Regions from separate parts of the Pandoraea faecigallinarum genome, predicted to be linked through region 2. Evidence: predicted binding sites of a transcription regulator. Region 2 holds the regulator's gene; the other holds the start of a gene.
What was found. The regulator HrcA, encoded in region 2, represses chaperone genes, less so after heat shock. The targets are predictions, from matches to a motif close to TTAGCACTCNNNNNNNNNGAGTGCTAA.
Positions count from the first base shown of each region.

Region 1: rpoH (RNA polymerase sigma factor RpoH) is a predicted target of HrcA. The motif match lies at 2,852-2,878, and genes of this name have one in related genera.

Region 1 covers NZ_CP011807.3:549,487-555,625, forward strand. Annotated here, with positions in the region: gene AB870_RS02495 (cytochrome ubiquinol oxidase subunit I) at 1-1,080, opposite strand, end outside; gene cydP (cytochrome oxidase putative small subunit CydP) at 1,070-1,396, opposite strand; gene rpoH (RNA polymerase sigma factor RpoH) at 1,878-2,726, opposite strand; gene AB870_RS02510 (nuclear transport factor 2 family protein) at 3,039-3,422, shown strand; gene ybiB (DNA-binding protein YbiB) at 3,661-4,617, opposite strand; gene maiA (maleylacetoacetate isomerase) at 4,840-5,496, shown strand; gene AB870_RS02525 (LysE/ArgO family amino acid transporter) at 5,493-6,119, shown strand.
Region 2 covers NZ_CP011807.3:4,157,461-4,163,599, forward strand. Annotated here, with positions in the region: partial or broken gene hemH (ferrochelatase) at 1-539, opposite strand, end outside; gene AB870_RS18225 (DUF6600 domain-containing protein) at 662-2,572, opposite strand; gene AB870_RS18230 (FecR family protein) at 2,521-3,012, opposite strand; gene hrcA (heat-inducible transcriptional repressor HrcA) at 3,194-4,222, opposite strand; gene AB870_RS18240 (NAD kinase) at 4,340-5,248, shown strand; gene recN (DNA repair protein RecN) at 5,272-6,139, shown strand, end outside.

The DNA of each region.
Region 1 (6,139 bases), 1.6 Mb from region 2:
CTTGAGCAACAGGCCGTAACCGAGGTCGTCCTTGTACTTTTCGAACTCGGCGCGCACGGCCGGCGACGTATCGCCGCCACGCAGCTTCTCAAGCGCCGCGAAGGCGAGCATGCCGCGCTTGATGTTGTCCTTGTGCTCGTCGCGCAGTTGCGTAAGACCGATCACCGGCGTATCGACCGAGCGCGTGGCAATCAGCCCCATTGCCCAGGGAATCTTCACGGCATAATCGGTGCGCTCTTCCTTCTGGTTCGGCAAGCCGAACAGCGTGAACGACGCGGGCGGCCTGGCCGTCTCCCATTCCGCTTCAATGGCCGCGAGCTTTACCTTCTGCACTTCGCCGGTGGTGTAACCGGATTCGTCGCCGAGCACGATCACGGAGAGGGTGGACGCCAGACCGAAGCCCGCTGCGACCGCGAACGAGCGCAAGGCGAACGGCACGTCGCGCCGCTTGAGCAGGTACCACGCGGAAATGCCGAGCACGAACATGGCGGCGGTCACGTAGCCGGCGGAGAGCGTATGCACGAACTTCACCTGCGCCACCGGGTTGAAGACCACTTCCCAGATGCTGTTGAGCTCCATGCGCATGGTCTCGTAGTTGAAGTGCGCACCGACCGGATTGTTCATCCAGCCGTTCGCCACCAGAATCCACAACGCCGAGAGATTGGAGCCGAGCGCCACGGCGAACGTCGTCGCGAGGTGGCCGATGCGCGAGAGCTTGTTCCATCCGAAGAAGAACAGACCCACGAACGTCGCTTCGAGGAAGAACGCCATCAGCCCCTCGATGGCCAGCGGCACCCCGAAGATGTCGCCGACGTAATGAGAGTAGTAGGCCCAGTTGGTGCCGAACTGGAATTCGAGCGTGAGACCGGTGGTCACGCCCATGGCGAAGTTGATCAGAAAGAGCTTGCCCCAGAACTGGGTCATGTCTTTGTAGATCTGCTTGCCGGTCATCGCATAGACCGATTCCATGATGACGAGCAGCCACGACAGGCCCAATGTGAGCGGGACGAACAGAAAGTGATACAGCGCCGTTATGGCGAACTGCAAGCGCGAGAGGTCGACGACTTCGCTACTGATCATGGCGGACACCTTGATTTTTGGTGGGGGACTGCGCTTCGACGGCCTGCGGCCCGATCAGGGCGCGGGCCACGACGTCCGGCGGCAACTGCATATGCTTTGCCATCGGGGCGCCAAAGAACGCGTGCTTCAGGATAAACAGGAGTACTACCTTGATCGCGAGCACGATCAGGATTTCGAGGGCGAAACGGGAAGGCCGGGTGCGCCAGCGCCGAACCATCCAGGCGAGTACGCCGGCGGCGGGCGTGTTTGCCGGGGGCGCGGCGGCGCGTGCGGCCGTGGCGAGTGGCTTAGGACTGCTAGGAGAGTGGGTGTCCATCCGTGACGGCTCCTGGCGTCGAAAGTCGTGTGTCGGAAACAGCGTCGACTTTCGGCGCATTTTGCCTTATCGCTTGAAAATGTCAAACCGCAGCGCGCGGGGGCGGATGACACGCAGATGACGCTGGTTCGATGCGGATCCGCCGCTGGCGATGCCGGCGGATGAGAAGCGGATTCGAGACGAGGTTTCGGCGCGGCGAACGGCCCCCGGGCCGTCCTTCGCACGTAGCATGGCCACGTACGAGCCGATTCTATCGGCCGCGCTTTCGGGCGACCTTGCGATGCATCAAGTGTCGCGCAGATGGGGCGTGAACTTTCGACACCCAATAAAAAAGCCCCGTGAAGCGCACGGGGCTTGGTTGCCGGCAATGTTAGACCGGCACGGACCGGGGGGCCGTGTGGCAATTTGTCGCGTGTCGCAAACGAGTCCCGCAAGCGGGCCGTGCGACGCCGGCATGCCCGACGGTGTTCCCGGCCGGGAGTTACGCGAACGCTTGCAGGGCGCCTTTCATCTTCTTCATCGCCGCGACTTCGATCTGACGAATACGCTCGGCGGATACGCCGAACTCATCGGCCAGTTCGTGCAGCGTGGCACCACCGCTGCCGTCGTCGGCCACCGACAGCCAGCGCGCCTCGATGATGCGGCGGCTGCGCGGATCGAGCCGGGCGAGGGCGGTTTGCAGACCGTCGCTTTGCAGATGGTCACGCTCACGTGCGGCGATCACGGCGGTCGGCTCCTGGTGGGAGTCGGCCAGATAGGCGATCGGGGCGAAGCTCGCACTCTCGCCGTCGTCGCTGTGACCTTCGAGGGCGATATCGCCACCCGACATGCGCGTTTCCATCTCGACGACATCTTCACGCTTGACGTTCAGGTCGCGGGCGACCTGATCGATCTCTTCCTGCGTGAAGGCCTGCAAGCCCTGCTTCTGGCTGCGCAGGTTGAAAAACAGCTTGCGCTGAGCCTTGGTCGTGGCGACCTTGACCGTGCGCCAGTTCTTCAACACGTACTCGTGGATTTCGGCCTTGATCCAATGCATGGCATACGACACCAGACGCACACCCTGCGCCGGGTCGAAACGCTTCACAGCCTTCATCAGACCGATATTGCCTTCCTGAATCAGGTCGGCGTGGGGCAGACCGTAGCCAAGGTAGTTACGCGCGATCGATACCACCAGACGCAGGTGCGAGAGCACGAGCTGGCGGGCGGCTTCGAGGTCGTCGTTTTCACGCAGACGCTTGGCGAGCGACTGCTCTTCCTCGGCGGAAAGCATGGGAATGCGATGGACAGCCTGAATGTAGCTGTCGATATTGCCCAGACTGCCCGGCAGCATCAAAGCCGACGGGGCGAGAGCTAGGGCACGCGAAGTCGGCGCCGTGCCGGTGGCCGGCGTCGTCGGATGCTTGTTGGCGGCAGTACTCAAGTGGTGGACTCCTGGTTAGCCTCTGGGAAAGCATTTTAGCACTCTCTTTTGATGAGTGCTAAAGACGTTAGAACCCTTACCGGACGGGAAGTTTCCGGCGTCTCGGGGTTTTCCAGCACCCCCCGTCAAACGGGAGAAGTCACTGGCGCAAACGTGACTCGGATGGTGTAAATTGCAACCCAAGCCGCGTGCGCATATGGATGGCGAAGACGGGAGGTCAGCATGGCTGGGAAGCACATTGACGAGGTGCGGCGACGCGAGTCGGAGCGCTTCGAGGCGATGATCGAGTGCGACGTTGACAAGTTGAGCACGCTGCTCGCCGATGGACTCCATTACGTCCATTCGAACGGAAAACGCGAATCGAAAACCGAATTCCTCAATGCGCTCAGCTCTGGTCGCCGCAAATACGCCGCCATCGACGTGACCGGGCAGGAATTGCGCCAATTCGGCGACACCGTCGTGGTGACCGGCAAGCTCGATGTCGAACTGGAAACGGCAACCGGCTCGCTGAATTCCCTGATGATGTACACCGCGGTCCATGTGCTTGAAGCCGGGGTCTGGCATCTGATCTCATGGCAGGCGACCCGTATGGCGTCGCCGGAATGACATGCCGGTGACGCTTCCTTCGTCAGCGGCGGCCTCGCCCGTTACGCTTCGGGCGTCCTCTCCAAAACAAAAGCTTTGACGCATTTCGGGACGAATTGTTCCGGAAAAAGTCGATTATTATCATCGTCTTTCGGAATTGCATCGAAATTCGCACGAGTTGACCGGTGTTGTGCGGATATTTCGACGTAAAGGCTGACAAGACGACGGCACGCCCATTGCCGCCGCCCCACCCCGTTCGTCACCCGGCAACTCCAATCGCCCGACGGATCACTTCCACCTGACGCGCGATGGGCGCGGGTATCGGGAGGTCGCCCGCCAGCACGGCCTCGATCCAACGGGCGGTCGCCGGAGCGTCGGCGGCGGGCAGCGGCGGCGGCACGCCGGTGGCGCCTTCCTCCGCCGCCTGCCACAGGCGGTAAGTCCCGTCCGAGTACCCTTCGATGGCGGTTTGACGACGGGCGTCCGCTACCGGTTCGCCCTCCGTGCCCCGCGCCAGCAAAACGCCCGGGCCGGGGCTGTTTTCGGCAACGGCGAACATTTCGCCAAGCGTCTCCCGATATTCCGGATGCGTATAGTTCACCAGCCGAAGCGCAGGTCCCGCGAACGGCTGCAGAAGTTTGACGACGGTATGCCCCGAGTTGCGCACGCCCAATGGTGCGCGCATTTCGAGCAGACGTTCCAGCGCGGGCGATAGCGAGGCGAGCGGCAGATAGGCGACACGCCGGGTGCACAAGGCCTCCTGCGCGTTGGCGGCCGAGCCGCTGGCGGGGTAACCGAGTTCCGAAAAGATCGCCTGTGTGCCGGTGCGATTTGCGCCGCTGTGATGCTGGCCGTGCACCAGTACCGGAATGCCGTCGCGCGCGAGCAGCAAGGCGAGCAGCGGCGTGAGATTCGGCTGCTTGCGCGCGCCGTTGTAGCTGGGCAGCAGCACGGGCGGAGGCGCGTCGGCGGGCGCGGTGAGCGGCGTGAACGTGGCGTGCGCGGCGTCGAGCATGGCGCGCAGCTCGACCGGGGTCTCGCCCTTGATCCGGTAAGCGATCAGCACGCCGCCCAATTCGGCGGGCGACACGCGATCGGCGAGGATGGCGTCGAACAGCGTGCGGGTTTCGTCGGCGCTCAGTGCACGGGCGCCTTTGGCCCCCCGGGCGATGATCTTGAGCAGCGGGGCGCAGGCAAATGAGGCGGTGGCGGTCATGACGCTTCCATCGTCGTTGAGTGGGGCGCCAGCGCAGCGGCGGCAGGAATGGCCAGCGGTCCGCCCGGCGGTGTCTTTCCATCATACGCAATCAAATGTCATCGCGGCCAGTGCTTGCAGTACCATCTCGGGTTCGGACGCGACGCCCGGCACCCCCGTATGGCGGTCGTGGCTGGCGCGTTCGCCGCATTTCACCCCCAATTTCCGCTTTCGAGGTCTGCCATGTCCACGCTGTACAGCTATTTCCGCAGTTCCGCCGCGTATCGTGTGCGTATCGCTCTGAATCTGAAAGGGCTCGATTACGACATCGTGCCGGTGCATCTGGTGCGCGATGGCGGAGAGCAGCTCAAACCGGCGTACCGCGCGCTCAATGTGAACGGGCTGGTGCCCACGTTCGTCGACGGCGACGTGAACATCCATCAGTCGCTGGCCATCATCGAGTATCTCGAAGAGGTGCATCCGGCGCCGGCGCTTCTGCCAGCCGATCCCGTGGCGCGTGCGCAGGTCCGTGCGCTGGCGCTGGACATCGCGGCAGACATCCACCCGATCGACAATCTGCGCGTGCTGCGCTTTCTCAAACACGACATGGGCGTGACGGAGGAGCAGAAGAACGCCTGGTACGTGCACTGGATCGTGGAAGGTTTCAAGGCGCTGGAAGCGCGTCTGGCAGCGCAGGCCTCGCCGGGCAAGTTCGTCGTCGGCGATACGCCGACGCTGGCGGACTGCTGCCTGATCCCGCAGATCTACAACGCCATGCGTTTCAAGGTGGACATGACGCCCTTCCCGCGCCTTGCGGCCATCGACGCGCATTGCAGCACGCTCGACGCCTTCCGTCGCGCTGCACCGGAGGCGCAACCCGACGCCGAGTCCGCCAAATGATCGATCCCGCATTCTGGCGGGGCATGGCGCTTGGCGCCAGCCTCATCATGGCCATCGGCGCGCAAAACGCGTTCGTGTTGCGCCAGGGCATTCTGAAGCGCCACGTCGGAATCGTCGTGACGGTTTGCGCGGTCTGCGACATGGTGCTGATCGCGGCCGGCGTGGCCGGTATGGGGGGACTGATCGCCGCTTATCCGGCCTTCATCACCATCGTGACATGGGGTGGGGCGGCGTTCCTGTTCCTCTACGGTTTGCGCGCGTGGCGCGCGGCGTTTCGTGGCGCGGGCGTGTTGCAGGCGGACGGCAGCCGGGCCGCGACGCAGGAGATGTCGTGGCAGCGCGCGGCTGTGCTTGTGCTGATGCTCTCGATACTCAACCCGCACGTCTATCTCGACACGGTGATCCTGCTCGGTGGTATCGGGGCGCGTGAGGCCGCGCCTGGCAACGTGTGGTTCGCAGGCGGCGCGATGATGGCCTCGGTGCTGTGGTTCGCCGCGCTGGGCTATGGCGCACGATTGCTCGCACCGCTCTTTTCGCGCGCGCGCGCGTGGCAAATTCTCGACGGTATCGTCGGTCTGATGATGTGGGGACTTTGCGCCGGACTCGTCGCCCAGCAGGTGTGACGGTAACGGCGTTACCGGCG
Region 2 (6,139 bases):
GGATGATCGTGATAGTCACGTACCGTGCGCACGTCCGGTTGGTTGCGCAAACGGCCAAGCACGCGGAATACCGCATCGCTGGCGGTGGCGGTCGTGCTGCTCGAATACTGCGGATAGAGCGGCAGCAGGAGAATTCGCTCAACGCCATTCTGACGCAGCGCGCGAATTCGTTCGGGAATCGACGGATTGCCGTAACGCATCGCGTAGTCGACGACCACGTCGTAGTCGTTTGCGTGCAGCAACGCGCGCAGGGCGTTCGTCTGGTGCTCCGTGTTCACCTTGAGCGGCGAGCCGTCGCGAGTCCAGACCGTCGCGTACTTCTGCGCGGATGCGCGCGAGCGCAGCGGCAGGATGACCAGCCGCAACAGCGGTTGCCAGACCAGCCGCGGAATTTCCACGACGCGCGGGTCCGACAGGAACTCGCGCAAATATCGGCGCACGGCCGCGGGACGCGGCTCATCGGGCGTGCCAAGGTTGATCAGCAGGACGGCGGTCTTGCCGGACTGGCCATGCGAAATAGGTTCGGGATCGAAGCGCATGGAGCGTACTTTACCGCAAACGGAGGGGGGAAACAGGCAGGGCCTCGTGCCGGTCGTCACCCCAGGACAGGTGCTGCACCGGCCCTGCGGCGGGCGACGCAGCACAACGAAGCGCACGACGCTCAGCCGTGCCTACGTTCGTCCTCGCGGGCAGGCCGATGCTCGGCGCCCGGACGCGCGCCTTCCGGCTTGCTCTCGCGCTGTGCCGGCTGCGGGCGCTCCTGCGGTTGCGGATGCGCGCGCTCCTGAGGCTGCGGATGCGGCTGGGGCCGCTCGGGCTGTGGCTGCGGCCTGGGCGCCGGTTGCGCTCGCTCGACCTGCGGCGGCGGGCGCTGCGGCTGCGCTTCAGGACGCGGCTGGACTCGCTCCGCCTGCGGTGACGGGTGCTGCTGCATTGGCTGAGAAGAGAACGCCGGCTGCGATTGCGCGCGCGGTTGCGACTGCCATTGCTGCGGGCGGCGTGCCGGCTCCACGGCGTCGGGCTGGGCCTGTTGCGGTGTTGGGCGACTTTGCGGCGTCTCGCGCTGCGCGGCTGGCGTCTGCGGAGATTGCAAAGATTGCGGAGGCTGAGGGGGCTGCCCCGACTGACGGCGCATCTGCATCTCGCGTTGCGCAGCCTCGTGTCCCGGTTGCGGGACTGCCTGTGGTGTCTCGGTACGTGCTGCCGGTTGGCCGGTCACGCTTTGGCCTGTCATGCCGGTCATGCCGGGCGGACGCGGCACTCCCGGTACTCCGGGCCGGGCCGGCACACCCGGCACACCCGGCACTCCCGGCACACCCGGCACACCCGGCGCGCCGTGCATCGGCGCAATGGCGCCGGTGGCGGGCAGCCCGCCGCGGGCCGGCGCTGCGCCGATTGGCTCGCCTCCCGCCCCATGCGTGCCGATAACCGTCACACGCGGGGCGACGCGTCCCGGTGCCTGCACGTCGCGGTCATTCGTCCGAAGATTGCGGACCTGCTGAGCGTTCTGCCCGAACACCAACGGGGCACCGCCGGCGTTCGGCACGGCATGAAGGTTGCTCGTCAACTCCCGCGACGGCGCGCTGCGCGCCGCTGGCGTGCGCGTCGCGAGGACCTGCCGGTCGAATACGCCCGCCGGCGGTGCGCCCGCTGCCGGACGGCTGGTCCCCACCACGCTCTGCCGCACCGGTGCGACGCCCGGTGTATTTCCGACCCGCCACGTCTGCCCTGCTCGCGGCGCAGCCAATGCCGTCGGCGCACCGACCGGACGTCCCTGCACGAACGCCTGCGCGGGCATCGTCGACACCGCGCCACGCACGTTCCGATTCACGTAGACGTTGTTTACGTGCACGTTATTGGTGATATTCGTGGTGCGCACGATCGTCGAACGATTGATGTTCGTGATGTACGACGAACTCGCGCGATACGCGGGACGATACGGATCGTGCGGTCCCAGCGCGAACCAGGCGAGGCCCACGCCGCCGGTGGCGAACGTCACGCCCCACGCGTTCGCGCCGCTATTGCCGCCGACCCAGCCGACCAGCGCCGGCGCGTACACGGGGCGCACCGCGACCGGCCCCGGCACCCAGCACCAGCGCGCATCCACATAGGCCCAACGTCCGTAGTGGTACAGTGCGAAGCCCCACGGGGCGTCGTCCACCCACGTCCAGCCCCACGGGTCGACCCAGACCCAATGGCCGGTACGGTAAGGCGCCCAGCCCGACGGCACATCCGATGGGACCCAAACCGCGCCGTAGGCCGGCGTTTCCTGCCAGGACCCATAGTCGTCCAGACTCTCGAAACCGGTCATGTCTCGCGAAACGTAACGCGCGGAGACGGAGGCGTCTTCACGCGCGTCACGCTCGCGCATCCACTGATCGAAAGCGTCGGCCACGAGCGGCCCGCTCGCCTGCTGGACGAGGTTCTGGCCGGCGAACGCCACACGCTGCCCTTGTTGCAGCGGCATCGACGCCCCCTGCCCGTAGGCCGTGCCCGCGCCTCGCGACACGGTGAGCGTCGTCACGCCGTTCGGATCGACGTCGACGCGATACTCGCCGGCCTGCGCCGGCACGAACGCCAGGTTCGGCGTGTCGATCTCGTAGGGCTGGTTCGGATCGAAACTGCGCAGGCGCAGGCCACGGTGCCCTGCGTTACGTTCAGTTGCACATTCTGGTCGGTGAGCGCCGAGAGCGTGAGGCTGGTCGATGCGCCCATGCGCACCGCGGTGCCGCCCACGTGCATCTCGGCACGGCTGTTGCGCTCGACCCAGACGGCGTCGCCGGTGGTGAGCGGCCGGTTCCGGTTGGCGTAGCGCCAGTCGCCGGTGCCGGCCGGGGCGTAGGTCACCGTGCCGTCGAACTCGCTCAGACGTGCCACGCGCCCCGGCGGATCGGCGCTTTGCGCCTGCGCCTGCGCCTGTGCCAGCGCAAGCGGGCCCGCACCGAGAACGCTCAATGCCAGCGCGGCACCGAGGGCGCGGACCAGCGTCCGCCAGGAAAGCAGGGGATTCATAAACACTCCGGGCCCATTCGGCGGGCACGCCGTGCGTGGCGTCGCGCGCCACCTTGTTGTTCTGTCCGAATCCTCGGGCGAGCGTCTGACGCAACACGACGAGGCGCCGACCGCGAGGGACGCTTCGAGCGTAGGCCCACTGCGTGTGACAGCGTGTAAAGGAATGCTACGGGGTTGTAACTCAGTGATGACTGAGCGCGTTGGAGAGCAACTTGGCCGTGATGTCGACGATGGGGATCACGCGCTCGTATGCCATGCGCGTCGGGCCGATCACGCCGAGCGTGCCCACGATCTGCCCGTCGACCTCGTACGGGGCCGTGACGACCGTCATCTCTTCGATGGGCACGAGGTTCGACTCGCCGCCGATGAAGATCTGCACGCCGGAAGCGCGGCTCGACACGTCGAGCAACTGCAACAGGCCGGTCTTGGACTCGAACACGTCGAACAGCTTGCGCAGCCGTTCCATGTTCGACGACAGGTCCTCCACGCCCAGCAGGTTGCGCTCGCCCGAGATCAGCACGCTCTCGCGCGTGGTGTCGGCCATCGCGTCGCTGCCGGCCTGTACGGCGGCCTGCATCAGGGCGCTCATGTCCGAGCGCAGCGCGTCGAGTTCACCGCGCAAGTAAGTGCGCACGTCGTCGAAGCTATGACCGCCGAAGTTCGCGTTCAGGTAGTTCGCCGCCTCGACAAGTTGCGCCGGAGAATAATCTTTCTCCGTCAGAATGATACGGTTCTGCACGTCGCCGTCGGGAGTCACGATGATGAGCAGAACGCGCTTGTCGGACAAACGCAGGAATTCGATATGGCGGAAGGTCTGGCTGCGACGCGGCGTGAGCACCACGCCCGCGAACTGCGACAGATGCGAAAGCACCTGAGCGGCGGACGCGACCAGTTGCTGCGGGCCCGCCGGTTGCAGACTTGTCTGCACCTGCGACGCCAGTTGGTGCACGGCCTCTTCGAGCGGGCGAACCGAGAGCATGGTGTCGACGAACAGCCGGTAGGCGCGCGGCGTCGGCACCCGGCCCGCGGACGTATGGGGACTGGAGACGAACCCCAGCGCTTCGAGGTCGGCCATCACATTGCGAATGGTCGCCGGCGACAGGTCGAGTCCCGAATACCGCGAAAGCGTGCGCGAACCGACCGGCTGGCCATCGGCGATGTACCGTTCGATCAGGGTTTTGAGGAGCGTTTGCGCACGTTGATCTAGCATGGCAAAAATTGTAACGCGAAATGTAGGTACGCGGCGTACGGCAAACCCCGACACGAGAACCGTTGCAGCCCGTGCGTGCCGATGGTTGCTGTCATCGAGTTATGGTGTAATGGCGGCATGAAAACTGGGAGCCCCTTCAAGACCGTGGCGCTCGTCGGAAAGTACCATGCCGACGGCGTCGCCGAACCATTGCTCACGCTCGCGGCATGCATTGTCCAGCGTGGGCATCATGTCGTCTTCGAGCGCGATACCGCGCACAACATCGGTGCCGGCGCCGATCCGTACGGCACGCTCGACATTCAGGAGATCGCCAGGCAGGCCGATGTCGCCGTCGTGGTCGGCGGCGACGGCACGATGCTCGGCGTCGGGCGTCAGCTGGCCGCCTCGAAGGTCCCGCTCATCGGGGTGAACCACGGGCGCGTGGGCTTCATCACCGATATTCCGCTCGACGAAATGCGTCAGGTCGTGCCGGCCATGCTCGAAGGTCACTTCGAAGCGGAGCAGCGCACGCTCCTGTCCGCACGTATCGAGCGCGACGGCCAGGTGCTCTTCGAAACCCTCGCGTTCAACGACGTCGTCGTGAACCGCTCGGGGATTTCGGGGATGGTCGAGTTGCGCGTCGACGTCGACGGCCGCTTCATGTACAAGCAACGCTCGGACGGCCTGATCGTCGCCACGCCCACGGGCTCCACGGCGTACGCCCTTTCGGCCACCGGCCCGATCCTGCATCCGCGTCTGGGCGGCGTGGTGCTCGTGCCGATCGCCCCGCACGCGCTGTCGAACCGTCCGATCGTGTTGCCGGATTCGAGCGACATCGTCATCACGATCACGGGCGGACGCGAAGTCGGCGCCAACTTCGATATGCAATCGTTTGCCGAACTGCGCCAGGGCGACAGGATTCTGGTGGGCCGCTCCGAACATCAGGTGACGTTCCTGCACCCGGTCGGCTACAACTATTACGCCACGCTGCGCCGCAAATTGCACTGGAACGAGCATATCTCCGACGAAGATATGCCGCAGAACTGACCTCACGCCTCACCCGACATCCCATGCTACGCAGTCTCTCGATTCGCGATTTCGTGATCGTCGATCGTCTCGATCTGGAATTCTCCGCCGGCTTCACCGTGTTTTCGGGGGAGACCGGCGCAGGCAAATCGATCCTGATCGATGCGCTGGCGCTCGCGATGGGCGAGCGCGGCGACGCCAGCATGGTGCGCAATGGGAAGCCGCGCGCCGACATTACTGCCGAGTTCGCCGCGGACGCCCAGGCACGCCCCGACCTCGAAGCCTGGCTGCAAGCCCAGGCCCTCACCCTCGAAGAGCACGGTGGCGTATTGCTGCGCCGTGTGCTCGACGCCGGTGGACGTTCACGCGCCTTCATCAACGGCACGCCCGCCACGCTCGCGCAATTGCGCGAACTTGGCGAAATGCTCGTCGACATTCATGGTCAGCACGCGCATCAGCAGTTGTTGCGCCCCGACGCACAGCGCCGTTTGCTCGACTCGCACGCTGGCGCGACCACGCTCGCCGCAGAGGCGAACGCAGCCCATAAGGAATGGCGACGCCTCGTGAAGCGGTGCGAGCAAGCGCACGGGCGCGACCGCGAACTGCAACTCGAGCGCGAGCGCCTCGAATGGCAGACGTCCGAGCTCGACAAGCTCAGCCCGCAGGAAGGCGAATGGGACGACGTGAGCGCCGAGCATCGTCGGCTCTCGCACGCGGCCAGCCTCATCAATGGCGTGCAAGGCGCGCTCGATGTGCTCGCCGAAGCGGATGGCGCGCTCGTGCCTTCGCTCGGCCATGTCGTGCACCAGCTTCGCGAACTCGCCGAGATCGACGCCGGACTGGCGGACACGCTCGCCGCACTCGAACCCGCCGAGATTCAGCTTCGCGAAGCCGTTCACTCGCTCACGCATT